Collimonas fungivorans: one gene and its partner. The protein of the gene in region 1 interacts with the protein of each later gene in a pairwise test. Links are inferred from orthologs where the notes say so. Each region holds a gene or a part of one and is shown in the gene's direction. Other genes may lie near its edges.

The links. Proteins that work in one complex are often made in the same cells at the same time.
Region 2: the proteins of mtgA (region 1) and CFter6_RS22100 interact in binary tests that used the Escherichia coli proteins (3 or more experiments, as listed by UniProt). The link is inferred for Collimonas fungivorans from one-to-one orthologs.

What each region holds. Positions count from the first base shown.
Region 1 is NZ_CP013232.1:1,130,438-1,138,495, forward strand. What follows is about bases 3,081-6,021. They hold mtgA (monofunctional biosynthetic peptidoglycan transglycosylase), read left to right. Parts: upstream 3,081-4,173; coding sequence 4,174-4,869; downstream 4,870-6,021. Other genes in these bases: CFter6_RS04910 (TonB C-terminal domain-containing protein), read left to right, coding at 3,081-3,305; aroE (shikimate dehydrogenase), read left to right, coding at 3,314-4,138; corA (magnesium/cobalt transporter CorA), read left to right, coding at 4,970-5,935. In the rest of the region: CFter6_RS04900 (chorismate--pyruvate lyase family protein), read left to right, coding at 1-187; CFter6_RS04905 (ribonuclease catalytic domain-containing protein), read left to right, coding at 198-2,297; more of CFter6_RS04910, read left to right, coding at 2,406-3,080; hemL (glutamate-1-semialdehyde 2,1-aminomutase), read right to left, coding at 6,042-7,325; thiD (bifunctional hydroxymethylpyrimidine kinase/phosphomethylpyrimidine kinase), read right to left, coding at 7,396-8,058. UniProt on the Escherichia coli protein: Peptidoglycan polymerase that catalyzes glycan chain elongation from lipid-linked precursors. May play a role in peptidoglycan assembly during cell division in collaboration with other cell division proteins.
Region 2 is NZ_CP013232.1:5,049,333-5,052,332, reverse strand. It holds CFter6_RS22100 (peptidoglycan D,D-transpeptidase FtsI family protein), read left to right. Parts: upstream 1-609; coding sequence 610-2,391; downstream 2,392-3,000. Other genes in the region: CFter6_RS22095 (UDP-N-acetylmuramoyl-L-alanyl-D-glutamate--2,6-diaminopimelate ligase), read left to right, coding at 2,388-3,000; ftsL (cell division protein FtsL), read left to right, coding at 341-613; rsmH (16S rRNA (cytosine(1402)-N(4))-methyltransferase RsmH), read left to right, coding at 1-344. UniProt on the Escherichia coli protein: Essential cell division protein that catalyzes cross-linking of the peptidoglycan cell wall at the division septum. Required for localization of FtsN.

The sequences.
Region 1 (8,058 bases):
CGTGATGCTGGTGACAGAAGTATTTTTCCCCGAGATCGAACAACTGCAGAGGACGCGGCCGGATCCGAAGGCGATGGCCTCCCAGCCTGTCAGGCAGGTTGTTCCGGCCTATCAACAACATTCATTTGACGCTGCGGCACAGCCGGCAGCGGTATCGTCAGAAATCCACACAGAAATTCACAAGTAAAGCGCATGCAATGAATCTATTTTTTGAAGAGTCCGGCGACTTTAAAGCAGGGGTTGTACTGTCGCAGCAAGGCGAGGCCTATCAGGTCGAACTGCAGTCGGGCAAACGCAGCAAGGTCAAATCCAAGGATGTGCTGTTGCAATTCACCGCGCCGACACCGCAACAGCTGCTGGAAGAAGCGCAGCAGATCGCGCAAGGGATAGAGCTCGATTTCCTGTGGGAAGTCGCGGGCCAGGAAGAATTCGGTTTTGCCGAGCTGGGTGCGGAATATTTCGGCCATGCGCCGTTGCCGGCTGAAGCCGCGGGTTTGCTGCTGAGCCTGCACACGGCGCCGATTTATTTTTATAAAAAGGGCAAGGGCCGTTACAAGGCGGCGCCGGAAACCTCGCTGAAAGCGGCCCAGGCCGGCATCGAAAAGAAAAAGCAGCAAGCCTTGGTGCAGGCCGAATATGTAACGCAGCTGAAGGCCGGGCAACTGCCGGAGGTGATGAAGCCGCTGGCGCTGCAGCTGCTGTTCAAGCCGGACAAGAACAGCATCGAATACAAGGCGCTGGAAACCGCCTGCAATGAATTGCAGACATCGCCGCAGCGCCTGATGTTGACGGTAGGCGGCATCGCCTCACCGAAGCAGTTGCATCTTTCCAGGTTCCTGCTGGAATTTTTCCCCAAGGGTTCAGGTTTTCCCAAGATCGTCATTCCAGCGGTAGCGGAGCTGCCGCTGGCATCGGTGCAGGCATTTTCCATTGACGATGTCACTACTACCGAAATCGACGATGCCTTGTCGGTGCAGACGCTGGCGGACGGCAAGGTGCGGGTCGGCATCCACATCGCGGCGCCGGGCCTGGGCATCAAGCGCGGTGACGCGCTTGATGCGATCGCGCGCCAGCGCATGTCGACCGTGTATATGCCGGGCGACAAGATCACCATGCTGCCGGACGAGCTGGTCGAGGCCTTCACCCTGGCCGAAGGCAAGAACTGCCCGGCGCTGTCCCTGTACGCCACGCTCGACCCTGCCGACTGGAGCGTGGTCAGCACCGAGACCAAGGCCGAACTGGTGCCGATTTCAGCCAACCTGCGCCACAACACGCTGGACGAGCTGGTGACCGAGGAAAATCTCGCCAACGACGCCGGCGAGTATCCGCACAAGGCTGACATTGCCTTGTTGTGGAAATGGATACAAGTGCTGGAGCAGGGCCGCATGGCCAAGCGCGAAAGTTTCGGCTTGCGGCCGGAACAGAACAATCGCGTCGACTTCAACTTCTACGTGGAAGACGAGATAGTCACCATCGCTCGCCGCAAGCGCGGTGCGCCGCTCGACAAGATCGTGGCGGAGCTGATGATCTTCGCCAACAGCAGCTGGGGCAAACTGATGTCCGACCATGGCGTGCCGGGCATCTACCGGGCGCAGGGCGGCGGCAGCGGCGGCTGGGCCGCCAAGATGCAGGTGCGCATGGTGACCCACGCGGCGCCGCATCAGGGGCTGGGAGTCGACCAGTACGCCTGGAGCACCTCGCCCTTGCGCCGGTACACCGACCTGGTCAACCAGTGGCAGATCCTGGCTTGCGTCGAAGGCGGAGTCGCGGCGCCCTTGGTCGCCCCATTCAAGCCGCGCGACGCCGATCTGTTCGCCATCGTATCCGGCTTCGACGCCGCTTATTCCGGTTATGGCGATTTCCAGTCGAACATGGAGCGTTACTGGTGTCTGCGCTGGCTGGGCCAGGAACAGGCGCAGCATGGAATGCGCCAGGTCGAGGCGGCAGTGCTGAAAGACGAAATCCTGCGCCTGGCAGAGATCCCGCTGATCATCAAATTGCCAGGCATGCAACAGCTGGCGCGCGGCACCCAGGTCAAGCTGGACATCCTGCGCTGGGATGAGGTCGAACTGACGGTCGAGGCACGCTTGCTGGAAGTCTCCGCGGCGCCAAGCACCGAGGCCCAGCAGCTGGAGCCGGAGGACGAAGAGGAAATTTCGGAAGAACTGGATGCGGCAATGGACATGCCGCACGAGACAGCGCATGAAGCGGTGGACGCGCTGCCGGAGGATCCTGCGGGCGATACGGCCGCCGAGCCTGGGAGCGCTATCGGGGAGATCAAGCCACTAACGGAATGAACTCTCGCGGCAAGCTGAAGAAAGCGACGGTAAATTTCCCGTGGGCATCTCTCTGCACCTCTCTATGCCGTAGAATCTCTCTCTTTTATAGCCATTTTTAGCTCACGCGTGAAATCTTTTTTCCAAAATCGAATCCTGGTCGGCGCCATTGCGGCGTCGGTATTGGCGCATGCGGGCCTGCTGGCGGTGCGCTTTGCCGCGCCGGAAGCGTTCAGGCTGAAACCCACCGACCCGTTGCTGGAAGTGATCCTGGTCAATGCCAAGCACAATACCAAGCCGGTCAAGGCGGAGGCGCTGGCGCAAGCCAACCTGGACGGCGGCGGCAATGCCGATGCCGGCCGCGCCAAGTCGCCGCTGCCCGATATGCGCAAGTCGGAAGACGGCGACAACGTGCAGGCGACCAGGCGCCGGATCGAACAGCTGGAACAGCAGCAGCAGCAGATGCTGGCGCAGATGCGCAAGGAAACGCCGCTGAAGATGCCAGTCATGGATCTCAACGACAAGGTCAGCGACAACACGCCGCAGCCTAGCGGCAAGGACATGGTCGAGAGCGCCAAGGCGATTGCCCGCAAGGAAGCGGAAATCGCCAAGAATATCGACGATTACAACAAGCGGCCGAAAAAGACGCAGATTACGCCGAGCACCCGCGCCGTCGGTTACGCCGCCTATTACAAGTCGTTCCAGGACAAGGTTGAAAAACTGGGCACGCTGAACTTCCCGAAAAAGAATGGCCGCAACCTGTACGGGCGGCTGGTGGTGTACATTCCGATTTACCAGGACGGTTCGCTGTACACCAGAGAGGGCGGCCCGCGGATCGAGCGCGGCTCAGGCAATCCCGAGCTGGACCGCGCCACCCTGAAAATCATTGAGCGCTCCGCCCCGTTCGGACGCTTCCCGGAGAACATGCGCAGCAGCGGCAAAGACGATGTGTGGGAAGTGATTTCCACTTTCGAATTCACCCGTGAAGGCTTGCTCGAAGCGCAACTGATGGGAGGAGTCAACCAGTGACTGCAAAGATGACTGCGGCCTACGTAGTGATCGGCAATCCGATCGCGCACAGCAAGTCGCCTGACATCCACGCCCGTTTTGCCGCCGAGACCGGCCAGGACATGCGTTATGCACGCTTGCTGGCGCCGCTCGACGGCTTTGCCGCGACAGTGCAGGAATTCATCGGGCAGGGCGGCCGCGGCGCCAACGTCACCGTGCCGTTCAAGCTGGAAGCATATGCGCTGGCGAACAGCCTGACCCCTCGGGCGCAGGCTGCCGGCGCCGTGAACACCTTGAAATTCGACGGCGCCGAAATACTCGGCGATAACACTGACGGCGTCGGCCTGGTCACCGATATCGCGGACAATGCCGGTTTCGACCTGGCGCATAAAAAAATCCTGCTGCTGGGCGCCGGCGGCGCCGCGCGCGGCGTCTTGCTGCCGTTGCTGGAGCGCCAGCCGGCGCAACTGACAATCGCCAACCGCACCGCGGCCAAGGCGCAGCAGCTGGTGCAGCAGTTCCAGCCATACAGCGGCGCCGGCTGCACATTGAGCGCTTGCGGTTTTACCGAAGCAACGCAGCAATACGACCTGGTGATTAACGCTACTTCGGCCAGCCTGCAGGCAGAGCTGCCGCCGCTGGCCGCCAGCGTATTCGGTCCGGCGACGCTGGCTTACGACATGATGTACGGTCCTCAGCCGACCATATTCATGCGGTTTGCCGCCAGCCATGGCGCCCTGGTGCGCGACGGCCTGGGCATGCTGGTGGAGCAGGCGGCGGAATCGTTTTTTATCTGGCGCGGCGTGCGGCCGCCTACCGATGCGGTATTTACCGCCTTGCGCGCGCAGCTTTAAGCGTTTGTTAAGTTAATTATTTGCAGGGAACGGGGATGAAGCCAGTCGGCAAGCTTGTGTTGCGCTTATGTATGCTGCTGATTGCGGCCGTCCTGCTGCTGCAGCTGTATTTTTTCCTGCAGATCGGCTGGTGGGTCGATCACAATCCGAGCTCCACCAGCTTCATGCGGCACCGCTTGTCGGAGTTGCATGAAACCGTGCCCGATGCACAGCTGCAATTCAAATGGGTGCCGTACTCGCGCATCTCGAATAACCTGAAGCGCGCAATCATCGCCTCGGAAGACGCCAATTTTTCCGAGCATGACGGCGTCGACTGGGATGCCTTGCAGCAGGCTTACGAAAAAAATGCCAAGAAGGGCAAGGTAGTGCGCGGCGGTTCCACCATCACCCAGCAGTTGGCGAAAAACCTGTTCTTGTCCGGCGAGCGTAGTTACCTGCGCAAGGGACAGGAGCTGGTGATTACCTACATGCTTGAGTTCTGGATGGACAAGGAACGCATATTCGAAATTTACCTGAACGTGGTGGAGTGGGGCAACGGCGTGTTCGGCGCCGAGGCCGCGGCCCAGCATTATTTCAGGACTTCCGCCAGCAATCTCGGCGCCAGCCAGGCCGCGCGGCTCGCGGTGATGCTGCCGAAGCCGCGTTTCTACGACAAGAATCGCGGCTCGGCATATTTGTCGCAACGCACCGGCCTGATTTTACGGCGCATGGGATCGGCCGAATTGCCTTAATATACGCCCTGTCGGAAGTTGTTTAATTGGCAGCGAATCCCCCGTTGTAGGGACGCAAGAAACTGAAAAGCAACTTCCCTGAAAATCAGTCGAGGTAAGCATGATCAATGTATTTGTTTTGCAAAACGGCCGCCTCAACCAGGTCAACATCGAGAGCCACAGCGACCTCGAGAAAGTACAGCCGGTATGGGTCGACCTGACCGAACCGAACGACCAGGAACGGGCCTGGGTCAAGAGTATCTACGGCGTGACCTTGCCGGGTGAAGACGAGGTCAAGGATATCGAGGCATCCGCCCGATACTACGAAGCCGAAAACGGCGACTTGCACCTGCGCACCGATTTCCTGTTCGAAGAAGACGACGGTCCGTCATCGACCGTTACGGTCGCCTTTATCCTGGCGCGCAATATCCTGTTTTCGGTACATGGAGAAGATTTGCCGGTGTTCCGCCTGGTGCGCATGCGCGCGCGCTCGCGGCCGGGCTCTATCGGCGATTACAAGGACGTATTGCTGGACCTGTACCAGACCGATGCCGAGTACTCCGCCGACGCCCTGGAGGGCGTATACAAGCAGCTGGATGAGGTCAGCCAGCGCGTGCTGCAAAAGAAACTGACCGACCAGGCCGCGGCCGAAGCCCTGAGCGCGATGGCGCATGAGGAAGACTTGAACGGCCGCATCCGGCGCAACATGATGGATACGCGCCGCGCGGTGAGTTTCCTGATGCGCGGCCGCCTGCTGAGCGTGGACCAGTTTGAGGATGCGCGGCAGATCCTGCGCGATATCGAATCGCTGGACGGCCACACCGCCTTCCTGTTCGACAAGATCAACTTCCTGATGGATGCGACAGTCGGTTTCATCAACATCAACCAGAACAAGATCATCAAGATCTTCTCGGTCGCTTCGGTGGCGTTCTTGCCGCCGACCCTGATCGCCAGCATCTACGGCATGAACTTCCGTTTCATGCCGGAGTTTGAGTGGCATATGGGTTATCCGCTGGCGCTGGTGCTGATGGTGTGCTCGGCGATCACGCCGTTCTGGTATTTCCGCCGGCGCGGCTGGCTGAATTAAGGCAGAGTGGGATACTTGAAAGAAGTAGGGTGGGCAGGTCTTTTTGCCCACGCGTTATAGAATTGAAGTCACGCGTGGGCACGGGTGCCCACCCTACGTCCCAGGGTTAAACCAGCTGTGCAAATGCACCGCGTGCTGCGGCGATGGTGGTTTCGATCACTGCATCGTCATGCTGCGCCGAAACAAAACCTGCTTCGAACGCCGACGGCGCCAGGTATACGCCGGCGTCCAGCATGGCATGGAAGAATTTGTTGAACAGGTCCTTGCTGGACGCCATCACCGCTGCATAACTGTCCGGCACCGCTGCAGCAAAATACAGGCCGAACATGCCGCCGATCGCATCGCCGCTGAAAGTGACGCCGGCTTCTTTTGCTGCCGCGCTCAGGCCGTTGACCAGCTTGCTGGTCTGGGTCCCCAGCCTGGTGTAGAAACCAGGTTCCTGGATCAGCTTGAGGGTGCTCATGCCGGCCGCTACCGCCACCGGATTGCCGGACAGCGTGCCGGCTTGATATACCGAACCGAGCGGCGCCATGTGGCCCATCAGGTCGGCGCGGCCGCCGAACGCCGCCACCGGCAGGCCGCCGCCTATCACCTTGCCCAGCGCGGTGATGTCGGGCTTGATGTCGTACAGCGCTTGCGCGCCGCCCAACGCCACGCGGAAACCGCACATGACTTCATCGAAAATCAGCACCGTGCCGTACTGCGTGCACAGGCGGCGCATGGTTTGCAGGAATTCCGGCGTAGCGCGCACCAGGTTCATGTTGCCGGCAACCGGTTCGACGATCACGCAGGCGATCTGGTCGCCCATGTCCTTGAAGGCGTCTTCCAGCTGCTGGGTGTTGTTGTAGTCGAGCACCAAGGTGTGCTTGACGAAATCTTCCGGCACGCCGGCCGAAGTCGGATTGCCGAAGGTCAGCAAGCCGCTGCCGGCCTTGACCAGCAGCGAATCGGCATGGCCGTGGTAACAGCCTTCGAACTTGACGATCTTGTCGCGGCCGGTAGCGCCGCGCGCCAGGCGCAGCGCGCTCATGGTGGCTTCGGTGCCGCTCGAGACCAGGCGCACCTGTTCTATCGACGGCACCAGCTTGCAGATTTCTTCCGCGATCTCGATTTCGCCCTGGGTCGGCGCGCCGAAACTCAGGCCGCGCGCGGCGGCGTCTTGCACTGCCTTGATCACGGTCGGGTGGGCGTGGCCGACAATCGCCGGGCCCCAGGAGCCGATGTAGTCGATATAACGACGATCGTCGGCATCCCAGAAATACGGGCCTTCGGCGCGGGTGATGAAGCGCGGCGTGCCGCCTACCGAACGGAAGGCGCGCACCGGCGAGTTGACGCCGCCGGGAGTGGTCAGCTGGGCGCGGGCAAACAAGGTGTCGTTATTGGAAGTCATGTCGTGATCGTCGAAAAATAAGTGTGGAAAGATGCTGGCGCGCGCTGTGTATGGCAAATACACTGAAAAATCAGGAAGCCTCGCCGCCGTCCTCGTCGCGCCGTTCCAGGCCTTCTTCGCGGGCCCAGAAATAACGGTCCGGGATCAGCTTGCCCATGCCCAGCCGCTGTGCGGCGGTGACCGCCGCCAAGGTGAATTCCTGCGCCTCGGACACCGCTTCCGGCACGTCCAGGCCGTTGGCCAGCATCGCTGCGATCGCCGCCGACAGGGTGGTGCCGGCGCCGCTGAAAGAGCCGGAAATGCGCGGCCAGCTGTCTTGCCGCACCACGCCCGATTCATTGAACAGGGTGTTGCCGATTTCGGCGGCAGGGGTCGGTGTGCCGGTCACGAACAGATATTCGCAGCCGAGTTCGATGATGCGCATGGCGTCCAGGCTCATCATGTCTTCGGACGAAGGTTCGCGCCAGGTTTCGGCCAGGCGCGCCAGTTCCACCGCCGATACCAGCATCACCGTGGTTTGCGGAACCAGCAGTTCGCGGATCGCGGTCAGCAGGTCTTCGCTGTCTTGCCCCTGATCTGGCATGGCCGATAAGAAAGGGTCTAGAATCAGCGGGATTTCAGGATAATCCGAAACGATCTCGGCGATCACCGAAACGCTTTCGATGCTGCCGACGGCGCCTACCTTGAAGGCAGCAACAGGCATGTCTTCCAGCAGCACGCGCGCCTGGTCCGC
Region 2 (3,000 bases), 3.9 Mb from region 1 along the record:
TACGGATTTTCATCAATCAAGAGCTTGAAGAACTCGAGATAGTACTGGATCAGGCATTTCGGCAGATGGCCCAGCAAGGGAGATTAGTCGTGATCAGCTTTCATTCGCTGGAAGATCGGATCGTCAAGCAGTTCATGGCTTCCAAAGCCAGGCTGCCGCAGCCCGACCGTCGCCTGCCGATTCGCGCCATTGACCTGCCGCAGCCGGAGTTGAAGCTGGTGGCGCGGGTCAAGCCATCCGATACCGAAGTCGCCGACAATCCGCGCGCGCGTTCCGCCATCATGCGGGTCGGCGAGCGCCTGGCTGCTGCCGGTGCTTCTGCTGCCGCCGGAGTCCAGCCGTGAGCGGGCGCCTCAATTTTGTCCTGGCGCTGGCGCTGGTGCTGTGCGCACTGGCGCTGGTCAACGCGCAGTACCAGGCGCGCCAGCTGTTCATCGAGCTGGAACGGGCGGCCAGCCAGTCGCGCCAGCTCGATATCGAATGGGCCCAGCTGCAGCTCGACCAGTCGACGCTGGGCAAGAACGCCAGGATTGAAGCCAGCGCCACGCGCGACCTGAACATGGTGCCGCTGACCGCTGCTCGCACCCAATACCTGACGGTGGGGGAAAAATGACGCGCAATCCCCCGCGCAGCTCCCACGCAGGACGGATTGCCGCCGGCAAGGGGGTGCCGTTTTCGGCCAGCCCGATGCTCAAGGTCAAGCTGCCGGTCTGGCGCTCGCGGGTGGTGCTGTTCGCCATGTTTGCGGCCTTCCTGGCGCTGATCGTGCGGGCCTTGTGGCTGCAAGGGATTTCCACCGACTTCCTGCAAAAGCAGGGCGCGTCGCGTTATGCGCGCACGCTGGAGCTGCCGGCCACGCGCGGCAAGATCACCGACCGCAACGGCCAGGTGCTGGCCTCGTCGGTGCCGGTGAAAGCGATCTGGGCCATTCCTGAGGATGTGCAGGCGGCGCCGAAAGAGAAGCTGCAGGCCTTGGCGAAGCTGCTCGACATGAGCTATGCCGAACTCAGCAAAAAACTCGATTCCGACCGCAATTTCGTCTACCTCAAGCGCCAGGTCGAGCAGGATGTGTCGGACCAGATCATCAAGCTTGGCATCGACGGCATCGAGACCCGCAAGGAATACAAGCGCTTCTACCCGGAAGGCGAGGTGATGGCGCACGTGGTCGGTTTCACCAATGTGGAAGATGCCGGCCAGGACGGCATGGAGCTGTCGCAGCAGAAAAACCTGGCTGGCACCACCGGCAGCCGGCGCGTGATCAAGGACCGGCTCGGGCGTATCGTCGAGGATATCGAAGCGGTCAAGGAGCCGCATGACGGCAAGGACCTGGTGCTGTCGATCGACAGCAAGATCCAGTACATCGCTTTTACCCAGTTGAAAGAAGCGGTGGCCAAGAGCAAGGCCAAGGCTGGCGGCATTGTGGTAGTTGACGCCAAGACCGGCGAAGTGCTGGCGCTGGCCAACCTGCCCAGCTACAACCCGAACGACCGCTCGGTACTGACCGGCGCGCAGCTGCGCAACCGCGTGATGACCGACACCTTCGAACCGGGCTCGACGCTCAAGCCGTTTACCGTGGCGCTCGCGCTCGATACCAACCGGGTGCAGGCCACCACCACCTTCCAGGTTCCCGACAAAATGACGATCGGCACCGCCACCGTGGGCGATTCCCATCCGCATCCGGTGTGGAACATGAGTGTCGCGCAGATCATCCAGAAGTCGTCGAATATCGGCACCGCCAAGATCGCGCTGCAAATGCCGGCCGAGGAAATGTGGGAGATGTTCACTACTGTCGGCCTTGGCCAGCAGCCGAAATTCGGTTTCCCCGGAGCGGTCGCCGGCCGCGTGCGCCCGTTCAAATCGTGGCGGCCTATCGAACAGGCCACCATGAGCTATGGCCACGGCATTTCGGTATCGCTGATCCAGATGGCGCATGCCTACACGATCTTTGCCCGCAACGGCGACCTGATCCCGCTGTCGTTCCAGAAAGTCAACGAGCCTCCGGTCGGCCAGCGCGTGGTATCGGAAAAAACCGCGCTGACCATGCGCGCCATGCTGGAGCGGGTTACCGCGCCCGGCGGCACCGCGCCCAAGGCCCAGGTCCCTGGCTACCGGGTGGGCGGCAAGACCGGCACCGCCTACAAGATCGAAGGCGGCAAATACGTTAAAAAATATATCGCCGATTTTGTCGGTTTTGCGCCGGCTTCCGATCCGCGCCTGATCATTGCGGTCATGGTGGACGAACCTAGCGTTGGCTCGCACTTCGGCGGCGACGTCGCCGCCCCGGTGTTCGCGACGGTTGCGGCAAACGCCTTGCGGGCGCTGAACGTGCCGCCGGATTCCAGCGTCACCGACATCATCATCCCGACCGACGGTCCGCAGGAGGGCTTGTGACAAAGCCTAAGCTACAGCAATTGCCGGAGATCCAGCAGTGGCTGGACAGCGTGGCTCCGGCCGGCGCAGAACTGGTGTCGGATTCGCGCAAGGTGAAAGCCGGCGATGTGTTTTTCGCCTATCCCGGCGATGCCGCGGACGGTCGCGCCTATATTGCACAGGCGCTGGAAAACGGCGCGTCCGCCGTGTTGTACGAGAAGGAAAAATTTGCCTGGGACAGGGATGGAGATGCGGCATGGCGTGTCGCCCATCGCGCAGTGAGCGGGCTCAAGCGGCTCAGCGGCCAGATCGCGCACGGCTATTACGACCAGGCAGACAAAGACATGCTGGTGGTTGCCGTCACCGGCACCAACGGCAAGACCTCTTGCACCCAATGGCTGGGCCATGCGCTGTCGCACCTGGGCCAGGCCACCGGCGTGATCGGCACCCTGGGCACAGGAATCTATACGCAAGGCGAGCGCGGCGAGTTCGAGGAAACCGGCAACACCACGCCCGATGCGCTGCTATTGCAGCAGGCGCTGAGCAACATGCGCCGGCAAGGAGTAGCGGCGCTGGCCATCGAAGCTTCCTCGATCGGGCTGGAACAAGGGCGCCTGAACGGCATGCATG